Regions from separate parts of the Allobosea spartocytisi genome, predicted to be linked through region 1. Evidence: riboswitches for the same ligand, from Rfam matches in the RefSeq annotation. Region 1 holds a riboswitch; each other region holds the start of a gene.
The links. Region 1 has a riboswitch for cobalamin ahead of IED13_RS05650 (CbtB domain-containing protein). Riboswitches for the same ligand answer to the same signal wherever they lie in the genome.
Positions count from the first base shown of each region.

Region 2: another riboswitch for cobalamin. It lies ahead of IED13_RS16330 (TonB-dependent receptor plug domain-containing protein); the one in region 1 lies ahead of IED13_RS05650 (CbtB domain-containing protein).
Region 3: another riboswitch for cobalamin. It lies ahead of IED13_RS27775 (ABC transporter substrate-binding protein); the one in region 1 lies ahead of IED13_RS05650 (CbtB domain-containing protein).
Region 4: another riboswitch for cobalamin. It lies ahead of IED13_RS00590 (ribonucleoside-diphosphate reductase subunit alpha); the one in region 1 lies ahead of IED13_RS05650 (CbtB domain-containing protein).

Region 1 is NZ_JACXWY010000003.1:60,456-64,660, forward strand. It holds gene IED13_RS05635 (TetR/AcrR family transcriptional regulator) at 1-223, opposite strand, end outside; gene cobO (cob(I)yrinic acid a,c-diamide adenosyltransferase) at 519-1,127, opposite strand; gene cobU (bifunctional adenosylcobinamide kinase/adenosylcobinamide-phosphate guanylyltransferase) at 1,141-1,659, opposite strand; cobalamin riboswitch at 1,842-2,027, shown strand; gene IED13_RS05650 (CbtB domain-containing protein) at 2,065-2,241, shown strand; gene IED13_RS05655 (CbtA family protein) at 2,254-2,997, shown strand; gene IED13_RS05660 (DUF1636 family protein) at 3,039-3,428, shown strand; gene cobW (cobalamin biosynthesis protein CobW) at 3,433-4,205, shown strand, end outside.
Region 2 is NZ_JACXWY010000009.1:196,357-200,561, reverse strand. It holds gene IED13_RS16330 (TonB-dependent receptor plug domain-containing protein) at 1-1,656, opposite strand, end outside; cobalamin riboswitch at 1,776-1,976, opposite strand; gene IED13_RS16325 (serine hydrolase) at 2,231-3,148, opposite strand; gene IED13_RS16320 (ABC transporter permease) at 3,183-3,995, opposite strand; gene IED13_RS16315 (ABC transporter permease) at 4,000-4,205, opposite strand, start outside.
Region 3 is NZ_JACXWY010000041.1:15,427-19,631, reverse strand. It holds gene IED13_RS27785 (Wzz/FepE/Etk N-terminal domain-containing protein) at 1-752, opposite strand, end outside; gene IED13_RS27780 (DUF3102 domain-containing protein) at 882-1,598, opposite strand; cobalamin riboswitch at 2,178-2,387, shown strand; gene IED13_RS27775 (ABC transporter substrate-binding protein) at 2,606-3,637, shown strand; gene IED13_RS27770 (FecCD family ABC transporter permease) at 3,634-4,205, shown strand, end outside.
Region 4 is NZ_JACXWY010000001.1:135,206-139,410, forward strand. It holds gene IED13_RS00590 (ribonucleoside-diphosphate reductase subunit alpha) at 1-2,053, opposite strand, end outside; cobalamin riboswitch at 2,166-2,366, opposite strand; gene IED13_RS00595 (cold-shock protein) at 2,905-3,114, shown strand; gene rpsU (30S ribosomal protein S21) at 3,254-3,520, shown strand; gene IED13_RS00605 (hypothetical protein) at 3,715-3,984, shown strand; gene IED13_RS00610 (sarcosine oxidase subunit gamma) at 4,020-4,205, opposite strand, start outside.

The sequences.
Region 1 (4,205 bases):
CGGCGAGCTCGCGCGTCGAGACGATAGCGACGATCTCGGCCATCAGCTCGGCCTTGGAGGCGAAATAGGAATAGACGCTGCCGGTCGAGACGCCGCTGGCGGAAGCCACCGCGGCGATCGAGGTCTCGTGGAAGCCGACTTCGGAGACGATCCCGCGCGCGGCGGAGAGGATCGCCTCCCGCTTGCCGGCCTTGCGCGGTTGCTTTGGCGTTCCGTCGGCCATGCGGGCTCCGAATTGAACTTGAATTCAGATTCAATTTGAGAGCGAATGCCGCCCTCGTCAAGAGGCTCGGGAACTCCTCTCCTTTCCAGGAGAAGAGTAGGGGGAGGTGTTCGGAGCGAAAAGGTCGGCTTGAATCCAGCCGCGCTGTGAGCACTAGCGGAACTGGTCCGACTCCCACACCTCGCCCTGCCCTCTCCTTCCAGGAGAGGGATCCTCGCGCCTCGACCGGGACCTCCGAAGTCACGTCCCAGAAAGACGACGCTTCCGGCTTCCCGTGCCAACCTGCGAGGCAACGTTAGAACTCGATCCCTTCCTGCGCTTTCACGCCGACGGCGAAATGATGCTTCACCAGCGTCATCTCGGTGACGAGGTCGGCCGCCTCGATCAGCTCTGGCTTGGCGTTGCGGCCGGTAACGACGATGTGGAGGTCCGGCCGGCGGGCGCGGAGCACCTCGACCGCCTCGGCGAGCGGCAGATAGTCGTAACGCAGGGCGATGTTGAGCTCGTCGAGCACCAACAATCTGATCTTGGGATCGGCCATCAACTCCCTGGCCTTGGCGAAGGCGCGCTCGGCGGCGGCGATGTCGCGGGCCTTGTCCTGCGTCTCCCAGGTGAAGCCCTCGCCCATGCTGTGCCAGCTCACCTGATCGCCGAAGGCTTCGAGCGCCCGGCGCTCGCCGGTCGACCAGGCGCCCTTGATGAACTGCACCACGCCGATGCGCCAGCCATGGCCGAGCGCGCGCAGGATCAGGCCGAAAGCCGCCGTCGACTTGCCCTTGCCGGGGCCGGTGTTGACGATCAGGAGCCCCTTCTCGAGCGTCTTGGAGGCGACCTCGGCGTCCTGCACCGCCTTGCGCTTCTCCATCTTCGCCTTGTGGCGGGCGGCATCTTCGCTGTCGGTCATCTTTTCATCCGCATCATTTCACGCGCATCGGCAATCCGGCGACCATGAAGACCACGCTGGCAGCGCGCGCCGCAAGCGCCTGATGCAGCCGCCCGGCCTCGTCGCGGAAGCGGCGGGCGAGCGCGTTCTCCGGCACGATGCCGAGGCCGACCTCGTTGCCGACCAGAACGAGCGGGGCGCAGACGCGCTCGCAGGCAGCGATCAAGGTTTCCCGGGCGGCGGCCGTATCATGCTCTGCGAGGATCAGATTGGTGAGCCAAAGCGTCAGGCAGTCGACCAGGATCGGACGGCCCGCCGGCTGGGCGGCGATGGTCTCGGCCAGATCGAGCGGTGCATCGACCGTCTGCCAGCCGGCGGGCCGGCGGGCGCGATGCTCGGCGATGCGCTCGCGCATCTCGTCGTCATAGGCCTGGGCCGTGGCGATATAGCTCCAGGGCGCCGGCAACGCCTCGATCAGCGCCTCGGCATGGCGGCTCTTGCCGGAACGGGCGCCGCCAAGGACGAGGGTGAGATGGGGGATTTCTTTCTGCATCGCATCGGCCGCTGGTTTCACGAGCCCTCATCCTGAGGAGCCGCGTGAGCGGCGTCTCGAAGGATGTTCCAGAAAGCTCCGGAACCATCTGGAGCATCCTTCGAGACGCGCCTGCGGCGCTCCTCAGGATGAGGGCTCGCGGATGACACGTCCTTTGCATTGCACAGCAGTCCGCCGAAGGCTAATGATCGTCGCTGACGGTGCCTCCGCGAGGAGGTGAAAAGGGAACGCGGTGCGAGACCGCGGCTGCCCCCGCAACTGTAAGCGGATGTCCTTCGCCATCGGCCACTGGAGCGCACGCTCCGGGAAGGCGGCACAAGGGCGCCAAATCCGCGAGCCAGGAGACCTGCCGTCGACCCGCAACGATCCAACCGGCTGCCGGCGGGGCGGCTACGGAGAACAGTCATGAATACCGTTTCGGTTTCCACCTCACAGATCAGCGTCTCGGAGCGGGTGAAGGCAGTCGCCGCCGCCCTCATCGTCGGAATCGCATTGGTCTATACGACCGGTTTCGCGGCCTCGACGAATGTCCACAACGCCGCGCACGACACCCGCCACGGCCTCGCCTTTCCCTGCCACTGAGGGAAAGCCATCATGGTCACGCGCGTTCTCACGGTCAGCATCCTGGCCGGGCTCCTGGCTGGCTTGATCGTCGCCGCCCTGCAGCATGTCACCACCACCCCGCTGATCCTCAAGGCGGAAACCTATGAAAACGCCATGCGCGACGGAGCGAGAGCGCATCTCGCCTTCGCGCAGGGCGAAGCCCGCATCATCCTCGCCCATGGCGGCGCCGATCACGCCGAAGGGGCGGAGCATGACGAATGGAAGCCGCAAGACGGTGCCCAGCGCATGCTCTTCACCAGCGTCGCCACCATCGGCACCGCGATCGGCTTCGCGGCGCTGCTGCTGGCCGGCATGCTCGCGGCGGGCGACAGCATCGACCCGCGCCGCGCGCTGATCTGGGGCGCCTGCGGCTTCCTCGCTTTCGGCCTCGCGCCGGGAATGGGGCTCGCTCCGGAACTGCCGGGAGCCGCCTCGGCCGCCCTGCAGGCGCGCCAGCTCTGGTGGCTCGCGACCACCATCGCCACCGCGATCGGGCTGTTCCTGTTCCTGCGCTACGAGGCGCCCTGGCTCAAGCTCCTGGCCGTCGTCGTGATCCTGCTGCCGCATCTCGTCGGGGCGCCGCATGCGCCGACGCCGGAGAGCAAGGTGCCGGCCGAGCTCGCCGCGCATTTCACCTCGCTGTCGCTCGGCATCCAGGCCGCGCTCTGGCTGGTCACCGCCTTCATGGTCGGCACGCTCTGGCCCTGGATGAGCCGCCGCGCGGCTGCGGCCTGAGGATAGCGGTGCCTTCGGGCGCCGCGCGAAAGGCAAACCAGATGTCCGAGGGCGACCTCACCATTCATGTCTGCACGGCCTGCCGCCGTGCCCGCGCCGACCTCCCCGATGGTTACGACCAGCCGGGGCTGGCGCTGGCCGAACGCCTCGCCGCTCAGCTCGCAGCCAAGGGTAGCACGATCCCCGTGCTGCCCGTCGAATGCCTCGCCGTCTGCAAGCGGCCCTGCACCATCGCGCTCAGCGCCGACGGCAAATGGACCTATCTGATCGGCGACCTCGACACCGACACCCATCTCGACGAGATCGTCGGCGCGGCGGAGGCCTATGCCGCCAGCGCCAACGGCATCGTTCCCTGGAAAGAACGACCGCAGTCCTTCCGCAAGGGCGTGGTCGCGCGCGTGCCGCCTTTGCCGGCGCGCCAGCAAGGATGACATCATGAACGCTCCGCAGACCGCCAATCTCGGCAAGACGCCCTGCACGATCATCACCGGCTTCCTCGGCGCCGGTAAGACGACGCTGGTGCGCCACCTCCTCGAAAACGCGCAGGGCAAGAAGCTCGCCGTGCTCGTCAACGAATTCGGCGATCTCGGCTTCGACGGCGAATTCCTCAAGGGCTGCGGCATCGCCGGCTGCAGCGACGAGGACGTGGTCGAGCTGCCGAATGGCTGCATCTGCTGCACCGTCGCCGACGATTTCGTGCCGGCGCTGGAGAAGCTGCTGAATCGGCCGAACCCGCCCGAGCATATCCTGATCGAGACCTCCGGCCTCGCCCTGCCGAAGCCGCTCGTCACCGCCTTCAACTGGCCGGCGATCCGCTCGCGCGTCACGGTCGACGGCGTCATCGCCGTGGTCGACGGGCCGGCCGTGGCCGAGGGCCAGTTCGCCGATGATCCGGAGGCACTCGCGGCACAAAAGGCGGCCGACGCCTCCGTCGAACATGACAACCCGCTGGAGGAGGTGTTCGAGGACCAGATCCTCTGCGCGGATCTCATCCTGCTCAACAAGAGCGACCTCGTCGACGAGGCCGGTCGCGCGCGGGTCAAGGCTGAGATCGCCGAGCATCTGCCCAAGGCAATCAAGATCGTCGAGACCTCCCATGGCAAGGTCGAGCCGGCGCTGATCGTCGGCCTCGGTGCCGCGGCCGAGAGCGATCTCGCCGCCCGCCCTTCGCATCACGGCGAGGGCGAGCACGATCACGACCATGACGA
Region 2 (4,205 bases), on a different contig from region 1:
TGGCCGACGCAGTAGCTCCTGATGCGCGGTCTCATCCTTGGCGAGCGTGAAAGTGTAGTCGCCCCGGACGCGCAACTGCTCGGAGATCTGCAGCGCGGCGAAGGCTTCGACCCCTTTCGTCTCGGCCTTGCCGACATTGGCATAGGAGTTACGCGCCGCATTGGTGACGATCAGGTTCTCGATATCGTTCTGGAACCAGGTAGCACCGAACTGGACGCGCTTGTCGAAGAGCGGCTGCTCGAAGCCGATGTCCCAGCCCTTGCTCTCCTCAGGCTTGAGGTTCGAGTTGCCGAAGAAGTTGAAGCCCGGCCGGTAGTCGATGAACAGCTCGGCGAGCGTCGGCGCCTTGAAGCCGGTGCCATAGCTCGCCTTCAGCTTCGTCTCGGTGCCCGGCACGATATAGGCCGGCGCGATCCGATAGGTGGTGTGACCGCCATAGCTGTCGTCGTGATCGTGGCGGATGTTCGCTGCGAGGAAGAACCGATCGGCGAAGCTGACCTGATACTCAAGGTAAGCCGCCTTGTTGCCGTTCGAGGCCGTGAAGCTGGGGGTCTCCAGCCGCTCGCGCTCCCAAGAGAGCCCCCCGATCAGCATATGGCCCTTGGCGATCTCGAAATCGCCCCGCCAGTCGAGCTTCATGCGCTCACCAAGGTTCTCCGTCGGCAAACCAAGGATCCCGAAGGCGTTGGGCGAGCGGTTCGAACGGTCCTGATTCGAGTAGGAGATGCCGAACCGGTTTACGAAGCGCCCGCCGAGCGGGTCCCAGACCACCTCGCCGCGAGTGAAGGCTTGGGCGTAGTTCGAAAGTGCTCGATAGGGCGTCGGCCGGCCCGGGAAGCCGGCATCGTAGGTCGAGCGGAACTGGCCGTCGGTATAGCGGCCGACCCAGTTGACGCTGAGCGTGTCGGTCAGCGCAAAGCCGAGGCGCCCGGAATAGCTATAGGCGTCATAAGCGTTCGGCTTAACGCGCACGCCCGGCGGGATCAGGTTCGGCGGCACCGAATCGGTTGAGTCCGAGCGCATATGGGAAACGTTGAAGACGTAATTGAAGCGATCGTCGCCGCCGCTGAATCCGGCCGCCTGGTTGAAAGTGCCGTGCGATCCGGCCTCGATGCGCGCCGTTGCCTTCGGCGGACCCTCGCCACGCTTGGTGGTGATCGAAATCACGCCGCCGATGGCGTTGGCGCCGTAGAGGCCGCTCTGGGGGCCGCGCAGCACCTCGATGCGTTCGATGTCGTCGGTCAACATCGAGCCAAAGTCGAAGGAGCGGTTCGGCGTCGAGGGGTCGTTCGCCTCAATGCCGTCGATCAGAACCTTGACGTGGTTCGAGTTGGTGCCGCGCATGAAGACCGAGGTCTGGCCGCCCGGACCGCCGATCTGGACGATGTTCAGCCCCGGCACAGCGGCAAGCGCCTGCGGCAGGGTGCGGCGCTGCTGCTGCTCGATCTCCTGAGCGGTGACCACCGTGACGGAGCTCGCGACCTCGCGCACCGGAGTCGGCGTGCCGGTCGCGCTGACGACGATTTGGTCGAGCGCGATGGTTTCGCCGGGGGCCTGGGCACGGGCGGGATGAGCCAGCAACGTAGCACCGGCGGCAAGGGACAATGCGATGACGGAAGACGAGCCGCGCTGCGCGGCTCCGGAAAGGCGGATCACGATGAGACCTCGGGCGTTGACGTCTGTGGCACGTCACCGCGAACGCGATCTCCCGTTCACTCCCGGCAGGGAGCAGACAGTCGAGCAGCGATCGAAACACCCCGTTCGAACGTGTTCGCGTGTGACCACGACTGACGGCAGGTCTCCTGGCTCGCGGGTCGTCGCCTTGTCACCGCCTTCCCAGGGCCGAGGTCCCAGTGGCGTATGGCGATAAGGCTCGCCGCTTACAGTTGCGGGGGCAGCCGCAGCATAGAATGGCAAATCATCCGCACTGCGTTCCCTTTTGATCCCGTGAGGGAACCGTCGCGTTTACGAGTAAGGCGGAAAAGTGGCGGGGTCAATTGGCAATGTGGCGCGGTCGTGCCGAGCCGAGTTGGGATCGGATCTCGCGCGCAAATTCGTGGCGTAAGTGTCTGTTATTGTGTGGTATTTCGGCGGCGCGTTCGGCAAAAACCCAGCTTCGGAGGGACGTGCTCCCTCGGCAAGCTGCCTTCAGCGGGCAGCGTTCTCTAGGGTGCGGGTTCCACCGTCAGTGTCGCGTCGTGTTGAACTCTCGATGAGATTGCAACACGGATCAGAGGTCTAGGATCTCCTTCGCAGCGATGGATCCGAGCTGCGGCAGAAACCCGTCGTCCTCGGCGATCGCCTCGCCTTGCGAAAACACCGTCAGGATGAACTCGGCACCATCTGGCAGAACGGCTCGAAGCGCGTCGTGGCGTCGAAAATCGGCGCGCTCGTCGCCGAGCCAGCGGGTGCGTCCCGCCTTCGACCAGATCTGCGTTCCGGCAGGCATGCCGCCCGCGAGATAGCCCGTGACCTGATAGGCACCTCGCGGCAGGAAGGGACTAGCGAGATCGCGGGCGAGTAGATTCTGGACCTTCTCTCGGCTCGCCTCGGTCAGCACCGAGCCATGGAAGATCGCATGCATCAGACGGGCCATGGCAATCGGCGTGAGCGCATTGTGCCCGGCCGGCGAACAATCGAGGCCGATCTTTTCACGGCCATAGCGCAGGTCGTCCATCAGCTTCTGATTGAGGTTGATGCCGACTAGCTCCGGCCAGCCGAGCTGCGCGAAGAAGCGATTGACCATCTGGCGCCGCTCGCCCCATTCGGTCATCTCCGGCTCGGAAAGCAGCGTGTCCCCGGTCGTTCCGGATAGCAGATCGATGACATAGTTTGTCGCCGAATTGGAGGACCAGAGGATCATGTCGCGCATGGCGCGATCCAGTTCCTCGTGCTCGGTGAGTTGTCCTGCCTCAAGTGCGGCCTGCGCGGCGACGAGGAAGAAGACCTTGACCAGCGAGCAGGGATAGCTGCGCCAATCGGGCCGAAAGGCAGCGCCCTTCGGCCGCCCGCTATCTCTGGTTGGCTGTAGCAACACGAAGCCGAACTGCTCGGCCGGGACGCCGCGTTCGCGGAAGATGGCTTCGGCCTTCGCCGTCAGCAATGCGCCGATGCGCTGCAGGTTTTCATCCGTATCGAAAAAGCTCATGGCGCACCTGTCGGAGGCGGATCGGAAAAGGAGGTCAGCCCTTGGGCCGAAGGGCGGTGTCGAGGCCTTCGCCGATCAGCGCGAAGGTGACGCCGGTGTAGATGATCGCGAAACCCGGGAAGGTCGCGATCCACCAGGCATCGAACAGGAACTGGCGTCCGTCCGAGATCATCAGTCCCCATTCCGGTGTCGGCGGCTGGATGCCGAGGCCGAGGAAGCTGAGCGAGGTCACGGCGAGGATGGTCAGCACCACATCGGCCATCGCGTAGACGATCGCCGGATTGACCGCATTCGGCAGGATATGGGCGGTGACGATCCGCGGTGTCGTGCAGCCGAGGCTGCGCGCCGCCTGGACGAATTCGAGATTGCGCAGCACCAGAACCTCGCCGCGTACGATGCGGGCGAACGAGATCCAGTTCACCAGAAGGAAGGCCAGGTAGAGATTGGCCTCGCCCGGCCCGAGCACGCCGACGATGGCGATGACGAGCACATAGAAGGGGAAAGCCCAGAAGATGTCGGTAATGCGCATGATGAAGGTGTCGACGCGCCCGCCGATGAAACCGGAGATCGCGCCGATCATCACGCCGAGAAGGGCCGGCGCGACAACGCAGATCAGCGCGACCTTGAGGTCGACATAGCCGCCGGCCAGCACGCGCGAGGCGACGTCGCGCCCGAGATCATCGGTGCCGAACCAGTTCGCCAGGGAGGGCGGCTGGAGCGTGTTGCCATAGTCGACCTCGAAGGGATCGTGCGGCGTCCAGATCTGGCCGAGCGCGACGAAACCGGCGAGCAGAACCAGCATGGCGAGCCCGACGAAAAGGCTCGGATTGGAGCGGAAGCGGCTCATTGGCTCATTCCAGCCTGATACGCGGATCGGCGAGCGCATAAGCGAGATCGGTCGCCAGATTGATCAGCACGACGAGGACGGCGAAGACGATGGTGAGCCCCTGGATCAGCGGATAGTCGCGGGAGAAGATCGACTCGACGAAGAGCGAGCCGAGCCCCGGCAGGGCGAAGACGGTCTCGATCACCACCGTGCCGCCGATCACCCAGCTCG
Region 3 (4,205 bases), on a different contig from region 1:
CGGAAGTCGAGAAACAGCGCCAGCGCCGCCCCGATCACCACTCCGGCCATGACCGTAGCCATGATGATCAGGATCTTCCGCGGTCCGTTGGGCTTGTCCGGAGCGAGCGCCGGCGTCATCACATAGACGCTGGGTCCCAGCCCCTGCAGCCGCTCGCGCAGCAATGGCGAGCGCTCGCCATCCTGCTCCGCGTTGAGACGCGCCTGAAGCATGACCTGGCTGATGCCATTGGCGATGAGCGCGGACTTCTCCGGATCGGAGGTCGTGACGTCGACGAGGATCGTGTGACTGGTTCCGACCCGCTTGACCGCGATGCTCCTGGCGAGGGACTCGATGGCGGTTTCCTGCTTCGCGCGGCTCTCGTCGGAGGTTGCTGGCGACGTGCCGGAAAGCCACCGGGCGAGCCCCTGAAGCACCGTCGCCGCGGGAACGAACTCGGAATCCTCGGTCAGGTCCAGCGCCCCGACGACCTTAGCCAGGGTGCCGCGCGAGCGGATGACCTCGCTCTCGTTCTCGACCTGCGTGAGATCGGCGCGCCCGAGGGAAATGACGAGGTCGGGGCCGGGCTGAACTTCCTTCACATAGACCAGGAGCTGCGTCGACGCCGTATAGCTCGCTGGCCTCAGCACCGTGTAGAGCAGGCCAAGCATCGCCGCGAGACCGACACATGCGGCAATGAGCTTCCAGCGGCGGCGTAGGCTGAGAAGGCCGAATGTTGTGGAGGGCTGGCGCTCGTCAATATAGACCGACATTGGGCTTCCGATCTGTATCCACCGACCATTTGATGTCTTTGCAGGAACTCCGCTCCCTCAAAGACGGCGTTCGCAAGTCACACAACGCGAATACGCGGGCTGTAAGTCACGATAAAACTTCGATATTTTTCACTGCAGCTTTGCAGGAACGAATTCGCACGATTGATTCGTCGCTGTACTGGGCAAAGCCAATTCCAGATGCTCGGCGTCCACAACACGCGCCGCTCTCATCCAGACAAAGGCTCTGTTCCAGACCTCCCAGCTCATCTCCTCCATGATGAGCCCGTAATCCTCCGGGCTGAGCCGCCGCAAAATCAGCTCAGCCACCCTGCGGGCCCGGTCCGCGCCCGGGTCGTTTCGCCTCCCTTCGGCGGGCCCGTTAAGCTCGCGCGGGGGAAGAAACGACGAGGAGAATCCTTCCTGCGCCGGACGCTGCACCGCCTCCATCCTGGTCTTGCGCGTATCCACGACCTGCGAATGCAGCTCGCTGCGGGACACGCGCTCACCATTCTCGAGTCGCTGCAGGATGGTGGTGCGAACCGCCGGCGGGGTCGTCTTGGCGAGATAGACACGAAGCGTCGATGGAACCATCAGCGCGACGAGCTTCGCATTCGCATCGGAATCGGCGCCGCGCGCCAGCTTCATCAGGTCCTGCGCGGTCCTGATCTTGAACTCGCACGCCTTTTCGACCCATTTGACGAAGACCCCGTGGGGCAGCCGCTCCTTGACGCGAAGGAGCTCGCGGCCGATTTCCACAGCATGTTCGGTCGCAGCCCGACGCAGGACCTTGATCCTTTGAGCGGCATCCTGCAATTCTGTCGCGGAGAGCTGTGCATTCGGCAACACGGCTATACCCTCACTCAACCCACAGTACTATTCAGCTTACGCTTGGTGCACTGCACCGTGAAGCGAGCAAAGGGGTTCCCGTCGGCGCAAAGGGAGTAGCTCCTTGAGGCGACACGCGATCCGTTTACGACGCCGGCTCGGCGACAGAGATTAAATAAAAATCTAATTTATATCAGTTACTTATCATATTTTAGGAGAATCGGAGCTACCCCCGTTCCGCTCCGCGACAAGCGAAATGAGCCTCGCTTTTCGGAAGCTCCCGCCTGATGGCAGCTCGGCCTCTCTTCAGAAACATTACCTTACGTAAGTATCAAGACGGGATGCCGCGTGGCAGAAATCGCCGCAAGCGAGATCTTGGCTGCCGGAAGGTCACGCCCGCAGTGAACCGATCTCCTGGCAGGGCGAACCAGAAACCCGGGCAGCAACATAGCCAGTGACGCTGCGTCGAGCGGAGAAAGCCCGGACATCACACCGGTCTGCGAAGCCGCCGCGCCTGGGCCCCAGATCTACAGTGCCGTCGGCGTATCGACGTCGATCATGATGGTCCCGAACCGAGCTTGACGGTGCGGCACGACCTTATAGGTTGGACGTGATCGAGGTTCTCCAGATTCAGCCTGGAGCTAAGAGGGAATTCGGTGAGGCGCGTTGCGCCAAAGCCGAGGCTGCCCCCGCAACTGTAAGCGGCGAGCTCTCCGTCCATCGTCCACTGGCGCGTGCCGCGCCGGGAAGGCCGGGCGGAACCGGCGTCGACCCGCGAGCCAGGAGACCTGCCCCGGTCATCGAAGACGTCTTTCGGACGGGGTGTTCCGGAGGTGTGTGTCGGTGATGGCCGCGCGGCCGTTATCCGTCCGCATCCTGCGCAGCTCCCGCATCCGTCATCTCGGGGAGCGATGAAGTCCATGTTCATGAAGACCGCCGGCCGCGCTGTCGCGGGGAGCTTGACGGCTGCGCGCCGCTCGCCCTATCAGAAATGTAACAATGTTTCGTATAAGGCTTGCTCTGTGCCGATTGCGCGCCCTCTCGTCCGCCTGCTTCAATGGCCCGTCCTGGCATTCCTCGGCAGCCTGGCCGCGGGCGCGGCCGGCGCAGCGCCCACCCAGTACCCGCTGACCCTGGAGAACTGCCGCGAGACGATCACCTTCACCGCCGCGCCCAAGCGCGTCGTCTCAATCGGCCAGACGCAGACCGAGATCCTCTATGCGCTCGGCCTCGGCGATCGCGTCGTCGGCACCGCCGTCTGGTTCTCGCCCATCGCCAAGCCCTATGAGGCGGTCAATGCCAAGGTGAAGCGCCTCGCCGACAACGACCCCAGCTTCGAGGCGGTTCTCGCGCAGGAGCCGGACCTCGTCACCGCAATGTTCGAATGGCATGTCGGCCCCAACGGCATCGTCGGCAAGCGCGATCAGTTCGCCAAGGTCAAGGTGCCCACCTATGTCTCGCCGACCGATTGCGTCGGCAAGGACAATTCCGGCGGCGGCGACGGTGTGCGCACACAGATGTTCACGATGGAGCTGGTCTATCGCAACATCCGCGAATTCGGGCAGATCTTCGACGTGTCCGACCGCGCCGAGACGCTCGTCGCCGAGCTCAAGGCGCGCGAGGAGAAGGCGGTCCAGGCGGTGGCGGATGCAAAGGTCAAGGACGTGCCGGTCGTCGTCTGGTTCTCCAGCAAGGACATCAAGGGCGACGGCTTCATGGCCGGCAGGAACGGCGTGCCCGCCTACATCCTGTCGAAGCTCGGGGCGCGCAACATCATCACGACCAATGAGGAATGGCCGCTGGTCGGCTGGGAGAGCACCGCCGCCGCCAATCCCGCGGTCATCGTCACGGTGAAGATGGATCGCCGCCGCTTTCCGGCTGATGATATTGAGAAGAAGCTCGATTTCCTGAAAACCGACCCCGTCGCCAGCAAGCTCGACGCGGTGAAGAACAATCGCATCGTCATCATGGATGTCGGAGCGACCCGCGCCGGGCTCGATACGGTGGACGGCATCGAGACGCTCGCCAAGGCGATCGCCGGCTTCGGTCTGACTCCTTGAGCCACGCAGCCCACGGCCCGAACTGGCCGGCGCGGATCGCCGTCGCGCTGGTTTCGCTGCTGGCGCTCACCTTCGCGGTGGCGCTGGCGGTGACGATCGGCGAGATGCGCATCCCGTTGGAGACGGCGTTGAAGGCGCTCGGCAACGGGCTCTTCGGTCTCGACTGGCCCGTCAGCGCGATCCAGCAGGGCGTGATCTTCGACTATCGCCTCAGCCGGGCGCTGATGGCGGGGTTGTGCGGCGGCGCGCTCGCTCTCTCAGGCGCAATCCTGCAGGCGCTGCTGCGCAATCCCCTGGCGGAGCCTTACGTTCTCGGCATCTCGGCGGGAGCCTCGACCGGCGCCGTCGCGGTGCTGATCCTCGGCGTCAGCATCGGCGGCACGGCGCTGACGGTCTCGGCCGGCGCCTTCATCGGCTCCTGCGCCGCGCTCGCGGTGGTCGCGCTCCTGGCGACCGGAGCGGGCGGGGCGAGCGATCGCGTCATCCTCGCCGGTGTCGCCACCTCGCAGCTCTTCAACGCGGCGACCGCGACGATCGTGACGACGCTCGCCAGCGCCGAGCAGGCGCG
Region 4 (4,205 bases), on a different contig from region 1:
AGGCGACGGCGCCTTCCGAGGCCGCCGGCAGACGCAGTGTCTGGAGCGCGTCCTGGAAACCCATCAGCCCCAAGCCCACCGGGCGATGGCGCAGGTTCGAGCGGCGTGCCTCGGGGATCGTGTAGAAATTGATGTCGACGACGTTGTCGAGCATGCGCATCGCGGTGGTCACGGTGCGGGCCAGGCGAGCCTGATCGAGCCCATCGGGCGTCACATGCGCCGCGAGGTTCACCGAGCCGAGATTGCAGACCGCGACCTCGTCGGCCGAGGTGTTGAGCGTGATCTCGGTGCAGAGGTTCGAGGAATGCACCACGCCGGCATGCTGCTGCGGCGAGCGCAGATTGCAGGCATCCTTGAAGGTAATCCAGGGATGGCCGGTTTCGAACAGCATGGTCAGCATGCGCCGCCAGAGGTCGAGCGCCTTCACCCGTTTGAAGACCTTGATCTGGCCAGCGGCTGCCTTCGCCTCATAAGCCTCGTAGGCCGTCTTGAATGGCTTGCCATAGAGATCGTGCAGGTCCGGAACCTCGTCCGGCGAGAACAGCGTCCAGTCGCCGCCGGCCTCGACGCGCTGCATGAACAGGTCGGGAATCCAGTTCGCCGTGTTCATGTCATGGGTGCGGCGGCGGTCGTCGCCGGTGTTCTTCCGGAGATCGAGGAACTCCTCGATATCGACATGCCAGGTCTCGAGATAGGCGCAGACCGCGCCCTTGCGCTTGCCGCCCTGATTGACGGCGATGGCCGTATCGTTCGCGACCTTCAGGAACGGCACCACGCCCTGGCTCTCGCCATTGGTGCCCTTGATATGGGCGCCGAGACCGCGCACCGGCGTCCAGTCATTGCCGAGGCCGCCCGAGTACTTGGCGAGCAGCGCATTGTCCTTCACCGCCTTGAAGATACCGTCGAGATCGTCAGCGACGGTGGTCAGGAAGCAGGAGGAGAGCTGCGGGCGCAGCGTCCCGGAATTGAACAGCGTGGGGGTCGAGGCCATGAAATCGAAGGATGAGAGCAGATCGTAGAATTCGATCGCCCTGCCCTCGCGATCGATCTCGCGGATGGCGAGACCCATGGCGACACGCATGAAGAAGGCCTGCGGCAGCTCGAAGCGGTTGCCCCGGACATGCAGGAAATAGCGGTCGTAAAGCGTCTGGAAGCCGAGATAGTCGAATTGCAGATCGCGCTCGGGCTTGAGTGCAGCGGCGATGCGGGCGATGTCGAAGCGGCCGAGCTCGGGGTCGATCAGCTCGTTCGCGATGCCGGTCTTGAGATAGGCATGGAAGTAGTCGGCATAAAGCACTGACATCTCTTCCTGCGTCGCCTGCTCTGCGCGGCCATGGACGAAGCTCAGTGCCTCGCGACGGAGCTTGTCCAGCAGCAGGCGCGCGGAGACCTTGGCGTAGTTCGGCTCGCTCTCGATCAGCGTGCGGGCGGCAAGGATCGGCGCCAGTGCCAATTCGTCGAGCGAGATGCCGTCATAGAGATTGCGGCGCGCCTCGGTGAGGACCGGCTCGGCCGAGACGCCGTCGAGATCGGCACAAGCCTCGCGAACCACCTTGTCGAGGCGGCCGGCGTCGAGCGGGATAAGCGTCCCGTCGGCGAGCTTCATGTGCAGCAAGGGAGCTGCGGAGGCGACAGGCTTCGTCTCGGCAACCGCCCTCGCCCGCTCGCGCGCCCGCTCCTCGCGATAGAGCACATAGGCACGGGCGACCTTGTGGTGTTCGCCGCGCATCAGGGCGAGCTCGACCTGGTCCTGCACATCCTCGATATGGAAAGTGCGGCCGGTCGCAGCCCGGCGGGTCAGCCCCGCGACGACCTGCTCTGTCATCTCCGCGACGGCTTCGTGGATGCGGCGCGAAGCGGCGGCGTTCGATCCTTCGACGGCGAGGAACGCCTTGGTCAACGCCACGGTGATCTTCGAGGGATCGAACGGCGTCACCGCGCCGTTGCGGCGAATGATCTGGTAGCCGGGCTCGCTCGCAGCGAGCTTCGACAGTGTCGGCTCTGCGGCTGACGGAGCGGCGGCAGGCCGCTCGGCTTCAATGGAAAGAGACATCGGCATCAACCCCAAATGTTGGGGGCAAAGGCCAGAGCGGTTGCGTCGAGAAGGCGCGCGGCACCATAAGGCCGCGACCTGCCAAGCGCACCACCGGGACACCCCGCCCGAGGACGTATACGAGGTCGCGGCAGGTCTCCTGGCTCACGGGTCAGCGCTCTCGTCCCGTCTTCCCAAGGCCTTGCAGCCTCAGTGACTTATCGTGGACGTGAACTCGCCGCTTACAGTTGCGGGGGCAGCGCCGGTCTCTCACCGGCTTCCCTCTTAGCTCTCGATCTTGCGATTCGAGAGACCATCGACCACCAGATCTAGTAGCTAAAGGGCATCGCCTGTCAACAGGTCGTGACGCCGCCGTCCGGCGCCTGTGAAGATCGGGGATCACCGCGCGGCCTCCGGCCTACCCTGTTCGTGCTGTTCGGCAATGACGTCGGCTCTGCCTTCGCTTCGGCGAAACCGCGTCGAGCGATGCTTCGCGCCTCAAGCGCTAGCGCCCCTTCGCCGCCCGCCATGATCGACGCACGCCCCGTTCCCGAGCTTCGCGCAATTCGCGACCGCCACGAGCTGTCTGCGATGGCTGCCGAGCCGCCCCAGCGTATCGCGATAGCGCGTCTCAGGCCGGGTCACACGGTTGCTGTCGGTCGATTTGGCGCCCGGCTGATTTTCCGAAAATATTGCGAGATAAAACCTTCCATTTGACAATGTGTCTTATAAGTACCATGATAGAAACATCGATCTAGGCCGAACGAATTGGCCCCGCGCTTTCATCGCGCACTGCTGACGAACTTCCTGCTCAAATCGAAAAATGCGCTGCACCCGCGGCGCATGAACAATAGCCTTTACAGGAGGTCAGCATGGCCAGTGGCACAGTTAAGTGGTTCAACACCGACAAGGGTTTTGGTTTCATCCAGCCGGAAGACGGCGGCCAGGACGCCTTCGTCCATATCAGCGCCGTGGAGCGTGCCGGTCTGCGCACGCTGAAGGAAGGCCAGAAGGTCTCCTATGAGCTGGTGCAGGACAAGCGCTCCGGCAAGGTGTCTGCGGACAACCTGCAGGCCGAGTGAGCTAGACGCCATCCGGCGCGTCAATCGAGATCAGCGGCGACCGCGGATGTACCGGCGCCCGTTCGATTGAGCGGCGGATAGCCACGGAGGGGTCGGGATCAACCCGGCCCTTTTTGTTTGCATCAGAAGGGAAATTCGAATGCAGGTTCTCGTTCGCGACAACAACGTCGACCAGGCGCTTCGCGTCCTCAAGAAGAAGATGCAGCGTGAAGGCGTGTTTCGCGAGATGAAGGCGCGTCGCGCCTACGAGAAGCCGTCCGAGCGGCGAACCCGCGAGAAGGCCGAAGCCATCCGCCGCGCCCGCAAGGCAGCGCGCAAGCAGGCTCAGCGCGAAGGATTGCTGCCGATGCCGAAGCGCGTGGAACGGCCGGCACGGCCCGGGCAGGCCCCCGCGCAGGCACGATAGGCGAGGATTTGGGCTTGGGCTTCAATCCGCAGGATTTTGCCGATGGCCGGGCCTGCTCGCCAGGCCGAACCGGCGAGGATCGAAGCCGAGCCCCACGCAAGGTTCTGCCCGAAGCCGTTCGATCCATGCAGGAGCGTGCTGCCGGAAAACGCCGCTGACGCCCTGGCGTCCTGCGTTCGAGAAGGAGTTTGCCGATGTCGAGCAACAGAATTCCGCCGGAAGAGGCGCAATTGCGGGCCCAGAGCAGAGCGACGCTCGCAGCGCAACGCCGCGCCGAGGCCGAAACGGCCCTGGAAGCGTTGCGGGTGGAACAGATCGCCGTCCGCGAGCGCACCGCAAAACTGCGGGCCTTGCGGCTCGCCAAGGAGGCCGCCGACGCCGAGGCCGCCGCGGCGGTGCCGCCAGCCAAGACGCGAGCCAAGCCCGCCAAGACCGTTGTTCGGCGGAGAACCGCTTCTTCCTGATCTCCAACCGGAGGATGGCGCGCGAGGCGTTGCCGTCAGTCTTGGTCAGCAACCCGGCAGCCGAACTCGGCCGCCGCTGCGGTGAACCAGGACCAGAAGCTTCCTGCCATGCTGCGTGCGACCATGATCTCGAAGACGGGTCCGTCCGGCCCGTCGGCGAGGCGCCATAGCTGCACGCCGAGATAGGCCACGCTCGTCACGGCGGTCTCGCCGACGCCGAA